3 regions of the Streptomyces citrinus genome follow, and region 3 is predicted to be linked to each of the others. Evidence: riboswitches for the same ligand, from Rfam matches in the RefSeq annotation. Region 3 holds a riboswitch; each other region holds the start of a gene.

Region 1 (4,571 bases), 1.4 Mb from region 3:
CGATCTGGTTGACCTTGACGAGCAGGGCGTTGGCCGAGTTCTCCTCGATGCCGCGGGCCAGGCGCTCCGGGTTGGTGACGAACAGGTCGTCGCCGACGAGCTGGACCTTGTCGCCCAGCTTCTCGGTGATGACGTGCCAGCCGGCCCAGTCGTCCTCGTACAGCGGGTCCTCGATGGAGACGAGCGGGTACGCGGAGACGAGCTCCTCGTAGTACTCCGTCATCTCGGCGGCGGAGCGCTCCTTGCCCTCGAACTGGTACTTGCCGTCCTTGTAGAACTCGGAGGCGGCGACGTCCAGCGCGAGCGCGATCTGCTGGCCGGGGATGTAGCCGGCCTCCTTGATCGCTTCGAGGATGAGGTCGAGCGCGGCGCGGTTCGACTCCAGGTTCGGGGCGAAGCCGCCCTCGTCGCCGAGGCCGGTGGACAGGCCCTTGGTCTTCAGCACCTTCTTGAGGGTGTGGTAGACCTCGGTGCCCCAGCGCAGGGCCTCGGAGAAGGACTCCGCGCCGATCGGGGCGATCATGAACTCCTGGATGTCGACGTTGGAGTCGGCGTGCGACCCACCGTTCAGGATGTTCATCATCGGGACGGGCAGCAGGTGCGCGTTCGGGCCACCGAGGTAGCGGAACAGCGGCAGGTCCGAGGCCTCGGACGCGGCGTGCGCGACGGCGAGGGAGACGCCGAGGATGGCGTTGGCGCCCAGCGAGCCCTTGTTGTCCGTGGCGTCCAGGTCGAACATCGCCTGGTCGATCAGGCGCTGCTCGGTGGCGTCGTAGCCGACGAGCTCCGGGCCGATCTGCTCGATGACGGCGAGGACGGCCTTCTCGACACCCTTGCCCTGGTAACGGTTGGGGTCACCGTCACGGAGTTCGATGGCCTCGAAGGCACCGGTGGAGGCACCGGACGGAACAGCAGCACGACCCGTGCTGCCGTCGTCGAGGCCGACCTCGACCTCGACCGTGGGGTTGCCTCGGGAGTCCAGGATTTCCCGGGCTACGACGACGTCGATGGACGGCACGAGCATCTCCTTCTGGGATGTGACGCAGGCTATGCGGGGCCGCGATGCACGGCCTCGACTCCTTGAGCCTAACCGGCTCCGGAGCATCGGCCAGCCGACCGACCGACTCTTGGACAACGCCGTGAGCGAAATGTTCCTGAACGGAACAAAAACAGTGACCCCCGTCCCGGAATGCGGGACGGGGGTCACCGATGCGAGCGGCCCGTGGGGACGGGGGCGGGGATCTCGGCGTCCGCCGATGCCGAGTGCCCCTCTACCGGTGCGCACCCATATATAGAGACACCGGCCCGGAGAGGTGCCGGCCTCTACGGGTGCTGGAGGTGCGCACCCGGTGCGGCCTACTTCAGGTGGAGCTGCTGACCCGGGTAGATCAGGTCCGCGTCCTTGACGATGTCCTTGTTCAGCTTGAACACCTTCTGCCAGGTCGTGCCGTGCGCCTCGGCGATCTTGCCGAGGGTGTCGCCGGACTTGACCTTGTACTCGCCGTCGCCCTTCTCGACCGTCTTGCCGGTGGGCGTGGTGACGGTCTCGCGCTTCTCGGAGCGGGTCGTCGTGGACGAGTCCGAACGCTCCTGCTGCTTCGGCTGGGCCTGCTGCGGCTGGGTGCTCTGCTGCGGGGCCTCGGCGGCGGGAGCGGAGGTGTTCGCGGACGCGCCGGACAGGTTCACGCCACAGCTCGGCCAGGCGCCCTTGCCCTGCGAGGCGAGGACCTTCTCGGCGACGGCTATCTGCTGCGCCTTGGAAGCCTGGTTGGCGGTGGACGCGTAGGCGGTGCCGCCGTACGCGGCCCACGTGGAGGAAGAGAACTGGAGGCCACCGTAGTAGCCGTTGCCGGTGTTGATCGCCCAGTTGCCACCGGACTCGCACTGGGCGACCTGGTCCCACTCGGAGGTGGTCGCGGCGGAGGCGGACGTGGCGCCCATCAGCGGAACGGCGACGGCGGCACCGGCGACACCGGCGAGCGTGGCGACACGGACGGCCTTGGACGGGCGGCGGTGCTTGCCCTTGCTGGAAAGCAGCATGGAGAGATCCCCTCACCGACGCCTACGAGGTGAGCTGTCGGGTTCGGGCCAGTGAGTGCCCGGCCGCGCATCCTTGTGCGCGGCTTAACCCCTAGCCGTTCGAAGTCGTCGACCTCGCACGGCGCTTACCTGGGTCCCCCGCTCCTGCCTACGGCGCTGACGCGTCGACTGTTCCCGTACGGACGTTGGCAGGATTCGGCGTGACGTCCATCGGGGCCCGCTGTGGCGAGCGGTCACGACCGTAAGCAGTCGATCCGCCCTATTTCAAAGACGATCAGGCCCTTTGAGACCCATCTCTCACTTGCGCTAAAGCGGACAAACGGCCATCAATGGGCCCCGAACTCCCGCTACTTTTCGACCGATTCGAGCCCAAGATCCAGACTCTGACCAGGAATGATGAGGTCCGGGTCCGAGCCGACCTCCTTCTTGTTCAGGTCGTAGAGCGCGGCCCACCCGCCGTCCACGTCCTGAGCGTCGGCGATGTCCCAGAGGTTGTCGCCGGAGCGGACCGTGTAGGCCCCCTCGCCGCGCTCGTCGCCTCGGGAGGCGTGACGCCCCTCTCCCGTACGGGAGTCGGTGCCGTCGTCGGCGGCGCGGTCGCCGCGGTGACGGCCGGCGGTGGACGCGTCGTCGGAGGCGGTGGCCGACGCGGAGGACTCCGGGTCGGCCGGGTCGGCCGAGGAAGTGGACTCACTCTGGCCAGACTTGTCCGAGTTGTCGTCTTTGGTGTTGTTGCCGTCGCCGCTGTCGGCACCGGCTTCGTCGGCGTCGAGCTTGTTACCGGAGGTATCCCCCGAGGTGTCGGCTGACGGGGTGTCGGAAGAACCGGAGGAACCGGACGTTTCGGCCTCGTCCGTCGCGCCCGCTTCGTCCGACGCGTCGTGATTCTTCTCTCCCGAGGAGGCGGACGAGGCGTCATCCGTGGCGTCGTCCGACGACCCGGCCGATTCGGACGCCTGCGGGGAGGCACTCGCGCCCGGGTCGACATCGGCCGAGTCGTCGCTCTTGGTGAGGCCCGCCGTGATCGAGCAGCTCGGCCAGGCGCTCGGGCCCTTGTCGCCGAGGACCTTCTCGGCGACGGCTATCTGCTGCGACCGGCTGGCCAGGTCGGCGCGCGCGGCGTACTCGAGGCCGCCGTACTGCTCCCACATCTCCTGCGAGAACTGGAGTCCGCCGTAGTAGCCGTTGCCCGCGTCCAGGCTCCACTGGCCGCCGGACTCGCACTCGGCGAGCTTGTTCCAGGTGGCGGTGGTGGAGGCGCTCGCGCTCGTCGCGGCGAGCAGCGGGATCGCGATGGCGCTGCCGGTGACCCCGGCGGCGACGATCAGAGCAGGGGCCTGACGGGGGCGACGGTGACGACCGTTCCCGGAGAGCATGCGTGTGCCTTTCGCGAGACTGATGCTGCTGCTGCACGCGACGGGTGATGCGGAGGTGACGGTTGTGCATGTGTCGCGATGACTGGTGAACGTAGCGGCACTCGAACGCTTGTCACAAGTCGATGCAGCGCAGATCACGTGAAAGTCACAGATTTGACAGTGCGTCAGTTCTGGCGGGGTGTGAACTCCACCGGGAGCGTGCGCAGTCCGCGCATGATGAGGCCCCCACGCCACCGCAAATCGTCCGGATTCGCCGCAAGCCGTAGGTCCGGCAGGGCCGTGAACAGCGTGGCCAGCGCGGCCTTTCCCTCCAGGCGCGCGAGCGGAGCGCCGAGGCAGTAGTGGATGCCGTGCCCGTAGCCGAGGTGCTGGTTGTCGCGCCGGGAGAGGTCGAGGGTGTCGGGCTCGGCGAAGCGCTCCGGGTCGCGGTCGGCCGCGGCGAGCACGACGAGTACCGGATCGCCGGCGGCGATCTCCTGGCCGCCGATGCGCAGCGGCTCGGTGGCGAACCGCCAGGTGGCCAGCTCCACGGGTCCGTCGAAGCGCAGCAGTTCCTCGATGCCGGTGGCGAGCAGCTCCGCGTCGCCCTCGGCGAGCGCCCGGTGCCAGATCTCGCGCTGCTCGGGGTGGGTGAGCAGGGAGTACGTGCCGTTCCCGATGAGGTTGACGGTGGTCTCGAACCCGGCGAAGAGCAGCACGAAGCACATGGCCGCCACCTCGTTCTCGGTGAGGTGCTCGCCGTGGTCGGAGGCGCGGATCAGGTCGGAGATGAGGTCGTCCGCGCCGTCGTCAAGGGCGCCGCGCTTGCGGTGGATCAGGTCCACCAGATAGGCGCGGATCTTCTTCACCGAGCGGGCGACACCGCCCCGCGGGCCGCCGCCGTGACGGATCATCATCCCCGCCCAGTCCCGGAAGTCGTCCTGGTCCTCGCCCGGGACGCCCAGCAGGTCGCAGATGGCGTAGATGGGGAGCGGGAAGGCGAAGTCGTGGATCAGGTCCGCCTCGCCCTTCGCCGCGAACTGGTCGATGAGGCGGTCCGTCAGCTCCTGCACCCGGGGCGCGAACGCGGCCACGCGGCGCGGGGTGAACGCCTTCGCGACAAGGCGGCGCAGCCGGGTGTGGTCCGGCGGGTCGATGTTGAGCAGATGCGTCATC
Region 2 (4,571 bases), 1.0 Mb from region 3:
CAGGCGGTGGCCAACCGCTGAGCCCCTGCCGGGCGCCTTTCCGGGTTTGCCTCTGAGGCAAAGAATTTGCCGCCGGGGCAGGGCTCTGGCTCAATCGACAGCATGAGTCCTGCCCTCCCGGAGGAGGTTCCGGAGCCCCCGGAGCTGCCCGCCGTAGCGCCCCAGCTGCGCGCCCTGCGGCGCCGCGCCTCCTTCACGCTGGAGACCGCGGCCCGCTCGGCCGGCCTGTCACCGGCCCATCTCTCACGCCTGGAGACCGGACAGCGCCAGCCGTCGCTGCCGATGCTGCTCGCCCTCGCCCGTACCTACGGTACGACGGTCTCCGAACTGCTCGGCGAGACCCCCGCCGACCGCGACGCCGTCGTACGGGCCGGCGCCATGGAACCCACCGAGGCCGGCGGCTGGGTGTACCGGCAGGCAGGCGCCGCCGGGCGCGGCATGCAGGCGCTGCGGGTCCACATCCCGTACGGCAGCCAGGGCGACATCGTCCGGGTCCACCCCGGCGAGGAATGGCTCTACGTCCTCGAAGGGCGACTGCGGCTGCGGCTCGGGGACACTTCCCACCGGCTGGGTCCCGGTGACAGCGCCCACTTCGACTCCCTCACCCCGCACCGGCTCGCCGCGGCGGACCAGGGCGGGGCCGAGCTCCTCTTCGTCCACACCCTGTTGCAGAGCCCGACCGCCGCGCTGTGCCTCGGCCCCGCGGCCGGTCCGATCCGGGAGGTCTGACATGAGCGACACCGAGCGGCCCGCGGGCCGCGACATCGAGGACAAGCTGCCGCGCGGCATCTGGGTGCGGGTGCTCGTGTACGTCTTCGCCGGGCACGCCCTGGCCGCCTTCATCTACCTGCTGTTCACGCTGGGCGGCGGCCAGTAGGCGCGCGGCGGACCTCAGTCCAGCAGGCGCTCCCGCAGCCGCTCGCGGTCGGCGGCGCTGAGCTTCAGGCCCTCTTCGAGGTAGCGGTCCGTGCTGCCCCAGGTCTCCTCGACCGTCTCGAAGGCCGCGTGCAGGTACTCGGCGCGGGCGTCGAAGAGGGGGCTGAGCAGCTCCATGACCTCGGGGGAGTACGTGTCCGCCGAGGTGCCGCTGCGGCGCACCTTGTAGCGGCGGTGCTTCGCGTTCGACTCCAGGTAGTCCGCCTCGATGGCGTCGCGCTCCACGCCGACCGCGAGCAGCGTCACCGCGATCGACAGGCCCGCGCGGTCCTTGCCCGCGGCGCAGTGCATCAGCGCCGGGACGCTGTCCTCGGCCATCGCGTGCAGGACTCGGCTGTGCTCGCCGGTGCGCTGCGTGATGATCGAGCGGTACGACGTGATCATGCGGTTCGCGGCGCGGCCCTCGTCGAGCAGGGTGCGCAGCTGTTCTATGTCGCCGTCGCGGACCATCTGCCAGAACTCGGCGCCGTCGGCGGGGTCGGACAGCGGCAGGTTCACATTGCGCACACCGGGCAGCTCGACGTCGGCGCCCTCGAGGCGCTGGTCCGCCGCGTTGCGGAAGTCGAAGACCGTGTGCAGGCCGAGCCCCGCGAGGAACGCCGCGTCCTCGGCGGTGGCGTGGGCGAGATGTCCGCTGCGGTAGAGCACGCCCTGGCGCACGCGCCGGCCGTCCACGGTCGGGAGGCCGCCGACGTCCCGGAAGTTGCGTACTCCGGTCAGCTCGGGCTCGGTGGACGGGGCGTGCTGCGTCACGGGGGCTCCTCCCGGTCGGTGCACCGACGTTGCTCGCCGGTGGATCGCGCTCCTGACGATACGACATGGTTCCCCAGGCAACCGTCTGTCCGTTTTGAGGGCTTTACGTGGTAACTGTCCCCCGTAGGGCGGGTGTTGTGGGGGTGCGCGTGAGCAGGCTCATAGCCGTGACGTTCCGTGGTGGATTCCCGAGGGGGGCCGCAGAGAAATTGCTACGGGTAAGGCGTTGGCAAAGTGAAAAGGTCGCGGAGGGTGACACAGGAATCTCTCAGGCGATCAAGAAAGGGCCCGCGGAAGTGAATTCGGCGCTTGTCGCCGCCTTTCTCCCTGCCTTACGGTCACCACTCAATCCGGTCGGAACGCCTAGTCCTGCCGCCGCCCCGGATTCCGAACGACGACCCGTGACGGCAGGAGCGGGGGACCCACAGGCAGTACGCCGCCCAGGGAATTCCCCATGCGGCTCGGGGTGAAGTCGCGTCCGTGACCCGGGTGCGGCCGGACATCTCCCGTCCGAACCCGACAGCTCACCTCGCAGGCGACGGAGAGGAAAATCGGCATGCCCGCACAGGGAAAGCACCGCCGCCCGAAGTCCCACCGCGTCACCCGCGCCGCCGCTGTCGCCTCCGCCGGAGGTGCCGCGCTCGCCCTGCCGCTGATCGGCGCCACCGGCGCGCACGCCGCCACGGCCGAGGCGAAGACGTACACGGTCAAGGCCGGGGACACGCTCTCGAAGATCGCCGCGGCGCAGGACGTCGACGGCGGCTGGCAGCAGCTCTACCAGGCCAACAAGGCCGCCATCGGCTCCGACGCCGCGCTCATCAAGCCCGGCACGAAGCTCACCCTCGACGGCGCGGCCAAGGCCGCCACCACCGCGACGCAGGCGAGCGCCACCACCACGGCCGCCTACGTGAAGCCCGTCGACGCCTCCACCGGCACGCCGTACCACCAGACCGGCTCCATGTGGTCCAGCGGCTACCACACCGGCACCGACTTCACGGTCGCCACGGGCACCTCCATCAAGGCGATCGCCGCCGGTACCGTCGTCTCGGCGGGCTGGGACGGCAGCTACGGCAACGAGGTCGTCATCAAGCACGCCGACGGCCGCTACTCGCAGTACGCCCACATGTCCTCGGTCGGCGTCTCGGCCGGGCAGGCCGTCACCGCGGGCCGGCAGATCGGACTCTCCGGGGCGACCGGCAACGTCACCGGTCCGCACCTGCACTTCGAGATCCGTACGTCCCCGAACTACGGCTCCGACCTCGACCCGCTCGCCTACCTCCGCGAGCACGGTGTGAACGTCTGACGCGCGCGATCCACTCGGCCCACCGGGATATTCCCGGTGGGCCGAGTGGGCTATCTCACCACCCGTCAACCCCTGGCTACGGTCGCGTAGGTCACATCCCAGGGTGAAAGATGTGTGGTCGTGGCAAACGAATCGAGATCACTCAGCGGCGGCACGATTCGGTCCTACGCGGCGGTGGGGGACAGCTTCACCGAAGGCGTCGGGGACCCCGGGCCCGACGGGAGCTTCGTCGGGTGGGCGGATCGGCTCGCCGTCCTCCTGGACGACCGCGTCCCCGAGGACACCTTCCAGTACGCGAACCTCGCCGTGCGCGGCAAACTCATCGACCAGATCGTCGAGGACCAGCTCCCGCGGGCCGTCGAGCTCGCCCCGGACCTGGTGACCCTCGTCGCCGGCGGCAACGACATCATCCGTCCCGGCACCGACCCGGATGACGTGGCCGAACGCTTCGAGAAGGCCGTCGTCCGGCTCTCCGAGGCCGCGGGGACCGTCATGGTCGCCACCGGCTTCGACACCCGCGACGTGGCCGTGCTCAAGCATCTGCGCGGCAAGATCGCCACGTACAACATGCACGTCAGGGCCATCGCCGACCGGCACGGCTGCGCGATGCTCGACCTGTGGTCCCTGAAGTCCCTGCATGACCGCAGGGCCTGGGACGAGGACCGGCTCCACCTCTCGGCCGAGGGGCACACCCGGGTCGCCCTGCGCGCCGCGCAGGCGCTCGGCGTCGAGGTCCCGGCCGACCCGGAGCAGCCCTGGCCGCTGCTGCCGCCCCGCGGCACGTTCGAGGTGCGGCGCGACGACATCCACTGGGCCAGGGAGTTCCTCGTGCCGTGGATCGGGCGACGTTTGCGCGGCGAGTCCTCCGGTGACCGGGTGCAGGCCAAGGGGTTCATCGACCCGCACGCGATCAAGGCGCACCTGGAGTCGGCGTCCTGACCGCCACCCACGGACGGCCCCGCTGAGCCGGTGAGGTGACCGGGCGGAGTGGCGTGGCCGGGCGGGCCGGCGCGGGTGCTGGGATGTCGGCTGCCCGCCGTCCGGCCGGGCCCGACCGGGAAGGACCCCGTCCCATGCCTGTAAGCACCCGCCACTGCGCCGCGCTCGCCGCCGCCCTGCTCGCCGTCGGGCTGCCCGCGGTCCCCGCGGTCGCGGCCCAGCAGGCCCCGGCCGCCGTTACCGCGCCGGCCCCCAAGCCCACCACTCTGACCGTCACCGGCGAGGGCCGGGCCACTGCCGCACCCGACATGGCGACCGTCACGGCGGGCGTCGAGGTCTCCGGCACCACCACGCAGGAGGTGCTGGCCGCTCAGAGCCGCGCCGCGAACGCGCTGCTCGGCGCCGTGCGCGAGGCCGGTGTCGCCGACCGGGACGTACGTACCGAGAGCCTCACGCTGACCGCCGTGTACGCGAACGGGCCCGAGCCCGACGCGACCCCGAAACTGACCGGGTACCAGGCCTCCCAGACGTTCTCCGTGAAGGTCCGCGACCTGGCGCGCACCGGCGCCGTCATCCAGGCGATGGCGGACGCGGCGGGCGACGCGGTCCGGGTCGACGCGGTCGCCTTCGACGTCGCCGA
Region 3 (4,571 bases):
CGGCACCGCGTTCGAGAAACTGACCGCCCTCATGTACCCCGAGGGCCACCCGTACCACCACACGCCCATCGGCTCCATGGCCGACCTGGACGCGGCCACCCTCGAAGACGCGCGGAACTTCTTCCGCACCTACTACGCGCCCAACAACGCGGTGCTCTCCGTAGTGGGCGACATCGACCCCGAGGAGACGCTCGCCTGGGTCGAGAAGTACTTCGGTTCCATCCCCGGCCACGACGGCAAGGCCGCGCCGCGCGACGGCTCCCTGCCCGACGTCATCGGTGAGGAACTGCGCGAGGTCGTCGAGGAGGACGTGCCCGCGCGCGCCCTGATGGCGGCCTACCGGCTCCCCGAGGACGGCACGCGCGCGGGTGACGCCGCGGACCTCGCCCTGACCGTGCTGGGCGGCGGCGAGTCCTCGCGGCTCTACAACCGCCTCGTCCGCCGCGACCGCACCGCCGTGGCCGCCGGGTTCGGTCTGCTGCGCCTGTCCGGGGCGCCGTCCCTGGGCTGGCTCGACGTGAAGACCTCCGGTGACGTCGAGGTGCCGGTGATCGAGGCAGCCGTCGACGAGGAGCTCGCCCGGTTCGCCGAGGAAGGCCCCACCGCCGAGGAGATGGAGCGCGCCCAGGCCCAGTTGGAGCGCGAGTGGCTCGACCGGCTCGGCACCGTCGCGGGCCGCGCCGACGAACTGTGCCGCTACGCCGTCCTGTTCGGCGACCCGCAGCTCGCCCTCACCGCCGTACAGCGCGTCCTGGACGTGACCGCCGAGGAGGTCCAGGAGATCGCCAAGGCCCGCCTGCGCCCCGACAACCGCGCGGTCCTCGTGTACGAGCCCACGGCACCCGCCGAGACCGAAGACGACAGCGACGAGGAGGCGGGCCGGTGACCGAGCAGCTCGCGACCATGGACTTCCACCCCCAGCCGCAGGCCGGCGCCGCCAAGCCGTGGGCCTTCCCGGCCCCGGAGCGCGGTCAGCTCGGCAACGGCCTGACCGTGCTGCGCTGTCACCGCCCCGGCCAGCAGGTCGTCGCCGTCGAGGTCAACCTGGAGGCGCCTCTGGACGCCGAGCCCGCCGGGCTCGACGGCGTCGCCACGATCATGGCGCGTGCCTTCAACGAGGGCACCGACAAGCACTCCGCCGAGGAGTTCGCGGCCGAACTGGAGCGCTGCGGCGCCACGATGGACGCGCACGCCGACCACCCCGGCGTCCGCGTCTCCCTCGAGGTGCCCGTCTCCCGGCTCCCGAAGGCGCTCGCGCTGCTCGCCGACGCCCTGCGCGCGCCCGCCTTCGCCGACAGCGAGATCGAGCGCCTGGTGCGCAACCGCCTGGACGAGATCCCGCACGAGAGCGCCAATCCGGCCCGCCGCGCAGCCAAGGAGCTCTCCCGGCAGCTCTTCCCGGCCACCGCGCGGATGTCGCGCCCGCGTCAGGGCACCGAGGAGACCGTCGCCGCCATCGACGCGGCCGCCGTACGCGCCTTCTACGAGAAGCACGTACGCCCCGCCACGGCCACGGCCGTGGTGGTGGGCGACCTGACGGGCGTCGACGTCGACGCCCTCCTGGGGGACACGCTCGGCGCCTGGACCGGCGACACCACCGAGTCCCGTCCCGTCGCGCCGGTCACCGCCGACGACACCGGACGGGTCGTCATCGTGGACCGCCCGGGCGCCGTGCAGACGCAGCTGCTCATCGGCCGCATCGGACCCGACCGGCACGACCGTGTGTGGGCCGCGCAGATCCTCGGTACGTACTGCCTCGGCGGCACCCTCACGTCGCGTCTGGACCGTGTCCTGCGCGAGGAGAAGGGCTACACCTACGGGGTGCGTTCCTTCGCCCAGGTGCTGCGTTCGGCGCCGGACGGGACGGGCGCCGCGATGCTCGCCATCAGTGGTTCCGTGGACACGCCGAACACCGGGCCGGCGCTCGACGACCTCTGGAAGGTCCTGCGCACGCTGGCCGCGGAGGGCCTCACGGACGCCGAGCGGGACACCGCGGTGCAGAACCTGGTGGGGGTGGCCCCGCTCAAGTTCGAGACCGCCGCGGCCGTCGCCGGCACGCTCGCCGACCAGGTCGAGCAGCACCTGCCGGACGACTACCAGGCCACGCTGTACCGCCAACTGGCCGCCACGGGCACCGTGGAGGCCACCGCGGCGGTCGTGAGCGCCTTCCCGGCCGACCGTCTGGTGACGATCCTGGTGGGAGACGCCGCGCAGATCGAGGAGCCCGTCAAGGCGCTCGGGATCGGCGAGGTGAGCGTCGTCGCCGGCTGACCGGACGCCCCGTACGACACCACGAAGCCCCGCAGGCCCCATAGGCCTGCGGGGCTTCGTGGTGTCGCTCACGTCCACAGTTGTCCATCTCTTGAACAGACTTGGATCGCATATGTCCGAATTGAGGTGGAGGTTGCCTGTCTGCTCTGTGGCATGCACTACAAAAGCCGGGATCCGTTTGTTGATTGAAAGATGTCCCGCTTAGCGTCGGTCCGGCTGCCCGCCAGACACACGTCGCGCCCGCGACACCGGGCAGTCATCGCCGAGTCCCCCAGGCGCGAGCCAGGGGAGCCGGGGACCCACCGCAGTCCCTGGGGTGAATCGGGCGCTCTTCCCGCGAGGGGAGGGGGCCCGTAGGAGACCTTCCTGCTCCGAACCCGTCAGCTAACCCGGTAGGCGAGAGGGAAGGAAAGGAACAGCCCCTTCATGGCGTTCACCCGTGCCACCGGGAAGCACCGTCGTCCGAGTCGCCTCACGCGTACCACCGCGCACGTCGCGGGCGTCGCGGCGCTCACCACGACGGGTGTCATCGGAGGCCTCGCCGCCCCGGCTCTCGCCGCCGACACCGCGGCCGCCGAGCAGAACGGTCTGACCCAGGCCATCGCCATCGGCGACTCCCTGGCCGACCAGATCGACGCCCAGGCCTCCGCCCAGAAGAAGGCCGCCGCCGAAGCCGCCGCCGAGAAGAAGGCGGCCGAAGAGGCGAAGAGGAAGGCCGAGGCCGAGAAGCGCGCCGCCGAGGCGAAGGCCAAGAAGGAGCGCGAGGCCAAGGAGCGCGCCGCCCGTGAGGCCGAGCGCAAGCGCCTCAACACCTACGTGGCGCCCATCTCCAACTCGTACGTCTCCACCGCCTACAAGGCGAGCAGCGGCCTGTGGTCCTCCGGCAGCCACACCGGTATCGACTTCCACGCCGCGAGCGGCACCGCGGTCCACGCCGTCGGCTCCGGCACCGTCGTCGAGGCCGGCTGGGGTGGTGCGTACGGCAACAACATCGTGATCAAGATGAACGACGGTACGTACACCCAGTACGGTCACCTGTCGTCCATCGGTGTCTCCGTGGGCCAGTCGGTCACCCCCGGCACCCAGATAGGCCTCTCCGGTGCCACGGGCAACGTCACGGGCCCGCACCTTCACTTCGAGGCCCGTACGACCGCCGAGTACGGCTCGGACATCGACCCGGTCGCGTACCTGCGCTCGCACGGCGTCAGCGTCTGACCCGTTCGACGGACCTCACGAAAGCCCCGGCTCATCGAGCCGGGGCTTTCGCGCGTGCAGACCACTCCTGTCCAAAAAATATCCATGGATTCAGGGCTGCCGTCGGAAATTCAGGGACGGTGGAATAGAGTCATTGGACAAGCGCGCTGATCGAGTGTCAATCGCGCTTGCAGGGGCGTCAATCGACCGCGTTTCGCGGGGATTAAGGCGGAGGTCGGGTCATGCGCATTCCCGCGCACTCGGTATGCACGGCGATCCGCGACGACATCGTCGCGGGTGTCTACGAGCGCGGCGGCAGGCTCACCGAGGAACTGCTCGCGCGCCGCTACGGAGTCTCGCGTGTGCCGGTCCGTGAGGCGCTGCGCACCCTGGAGGCGGAGGGGTTCGTCGTCACGCGCAGGCACGCGGGCGCGTGCGTCGCGGAGCCCACCGAGCAGGAGGCGGCCGATCTCCTGGAGATCCGCATGCTGCTCGAACCGCTGGGTGCGGCCCGCGCGGCGCAGCGCCGCACCGAGGCCCACCTCAAGGTCCTGCGCGGCCTGGTCAGGCTGGGCCAGGAGCGCTCCAGGCGAGGTCAGAGCGAGGATCTGCGCTCCCTCGGCGGCTGGTTCCACGAGACGCTCGCCCAGGCCTCGGGCAGCCCGGGTCTGATCGCCCTGCTCACCCAGCTCCGCCACAAGATCGCCTGGATGTACGCCGTGGAGACGCCGGCCCAGCCCGCCGAGTCCTGGGCGGAGCACGGCGCCATCGTCGACGCGGTGGCGCGCGGTGACGCCACGCGCGCGCGGACCCTGACCGCCCTGCACACCGAGCGGGCCACGGCGGCCCATCGGCTGCGCGTTCCCCGCGCGGGCGATCGTGTGAGGACTTCGCAACCTCCTGTAAACACGGCGGGGCTCCGCCATTAACAGGGGGGCCGTATACAAAGAAGTGCGCTATTCGCCGAATGGGTCGCGGAGTAATTGATGCTGCCCATTGATTTCCGGTGCGCGCTTTCCCGTACGTGAATTCAGGTGCGGCCGGGGGGGAAAGTAAAACAGCGGAGCCGCGCGACCCCGGGGGGAATCGCGCGGCTCCGCTGTTAT

What was found. A riboswitch is a leader RNA that binds a small molecule or an ion and turns the genes downstream of it on or off. The one in region 3 is predicted to bind cyclic di-AMP.
Positions count from the first base shown of each region.
Region 1: linked by a shared signal. The riboswitch ahead of V2W30_RS23420 (transglycosylase family protein) and the one ahead of V2W30_RS29940 (M23 family metallopeptidase) in region 3 are both predicted to bind cyclic di-AMP.
Region 2: linked by a shared signal. The riboswitch ahead of V2W30_RS34280 (LysM peptidoglycan-binding domain-containing M23 family metallopeptidase) and the one ahead of V2W30_RS29940 (M23 family metallopeptidase) in region 3 are both predicted to bind cyclic di-AMP.

Region 1 covers NZ_CP146022.1:4,988,157-4,992,727, reverse strand. The annotation lists gene eno (phosphopyruvate hydratase) at 1-1,024, opposite strand, end outside; gene V2W30_RS23420 (transglycosylase family protein) at 1,357-2,040, opposite strand; cyclic di-AMP (ydaO/yuaA leader) riboswitch at 2,045-2,206, opposite strand; gene V2W30_RS23415 (transglycosylase family protein) at 2,388-3,416, opposite strand; gene V2W30_RS23410 (cytochrome P450) at 3,581-4,571, opposite strand, start outside.
Region 2 covers NZ_CP146022.1:7,448,768-7,453,338, forward strand. The annotation lists gene V2W30_RS34260 (aspartate aminotransferase family protein) at 1-21, shown strand, start outside; gene V2W30_RS34265 (XRE family transcriptional regulator) at 103-729, shown strand; gene V2W30_RS34270 (DUF6126 family protein) at 731-877, shown strand; gene V2W30_RS34275 (tyrosine-protein phosphatase) at 892-1,689, opposite strand; cyclic di-AMP (ydaO/yuaA leader) riboswitch at 2,072-2,242, shown strand; gene V2W30_RS34280 (LysM peptidoglycan-binding domain-containing M23 family metallopeptidase) at 2,246-2,992, shown strand; gene V2W30_RS34285 (SGNH/GDSL hydrolase family protein) at 3,113-3,931, shown strand; gene V2W30_RS34290 (SIMPL domain-containing protein) at 4,066-4,571, shown strand, end outside.
Region 3 covers NZ_CP146022.1:6,431,138-6,435,708, forward strand. The annotation lists gene V2W30_RS29930 (pitrilysin family protein) at 1-886, shown strand, start outside; gene V2W30_RS29935 (pitrilysin family protein) at 904-2,271, shown strand; cyclic di-AMP (ydaO/yuaA leader) riboswitch at 2,522-2,685, shown strand; gene V2W30_RS29940 (M23 family metallopeptidase) at 2,698-3,486, shown strand; gene V2W30_RS29945 (GntR family transcriptional regulator) at 3,708-4,394, shown strand.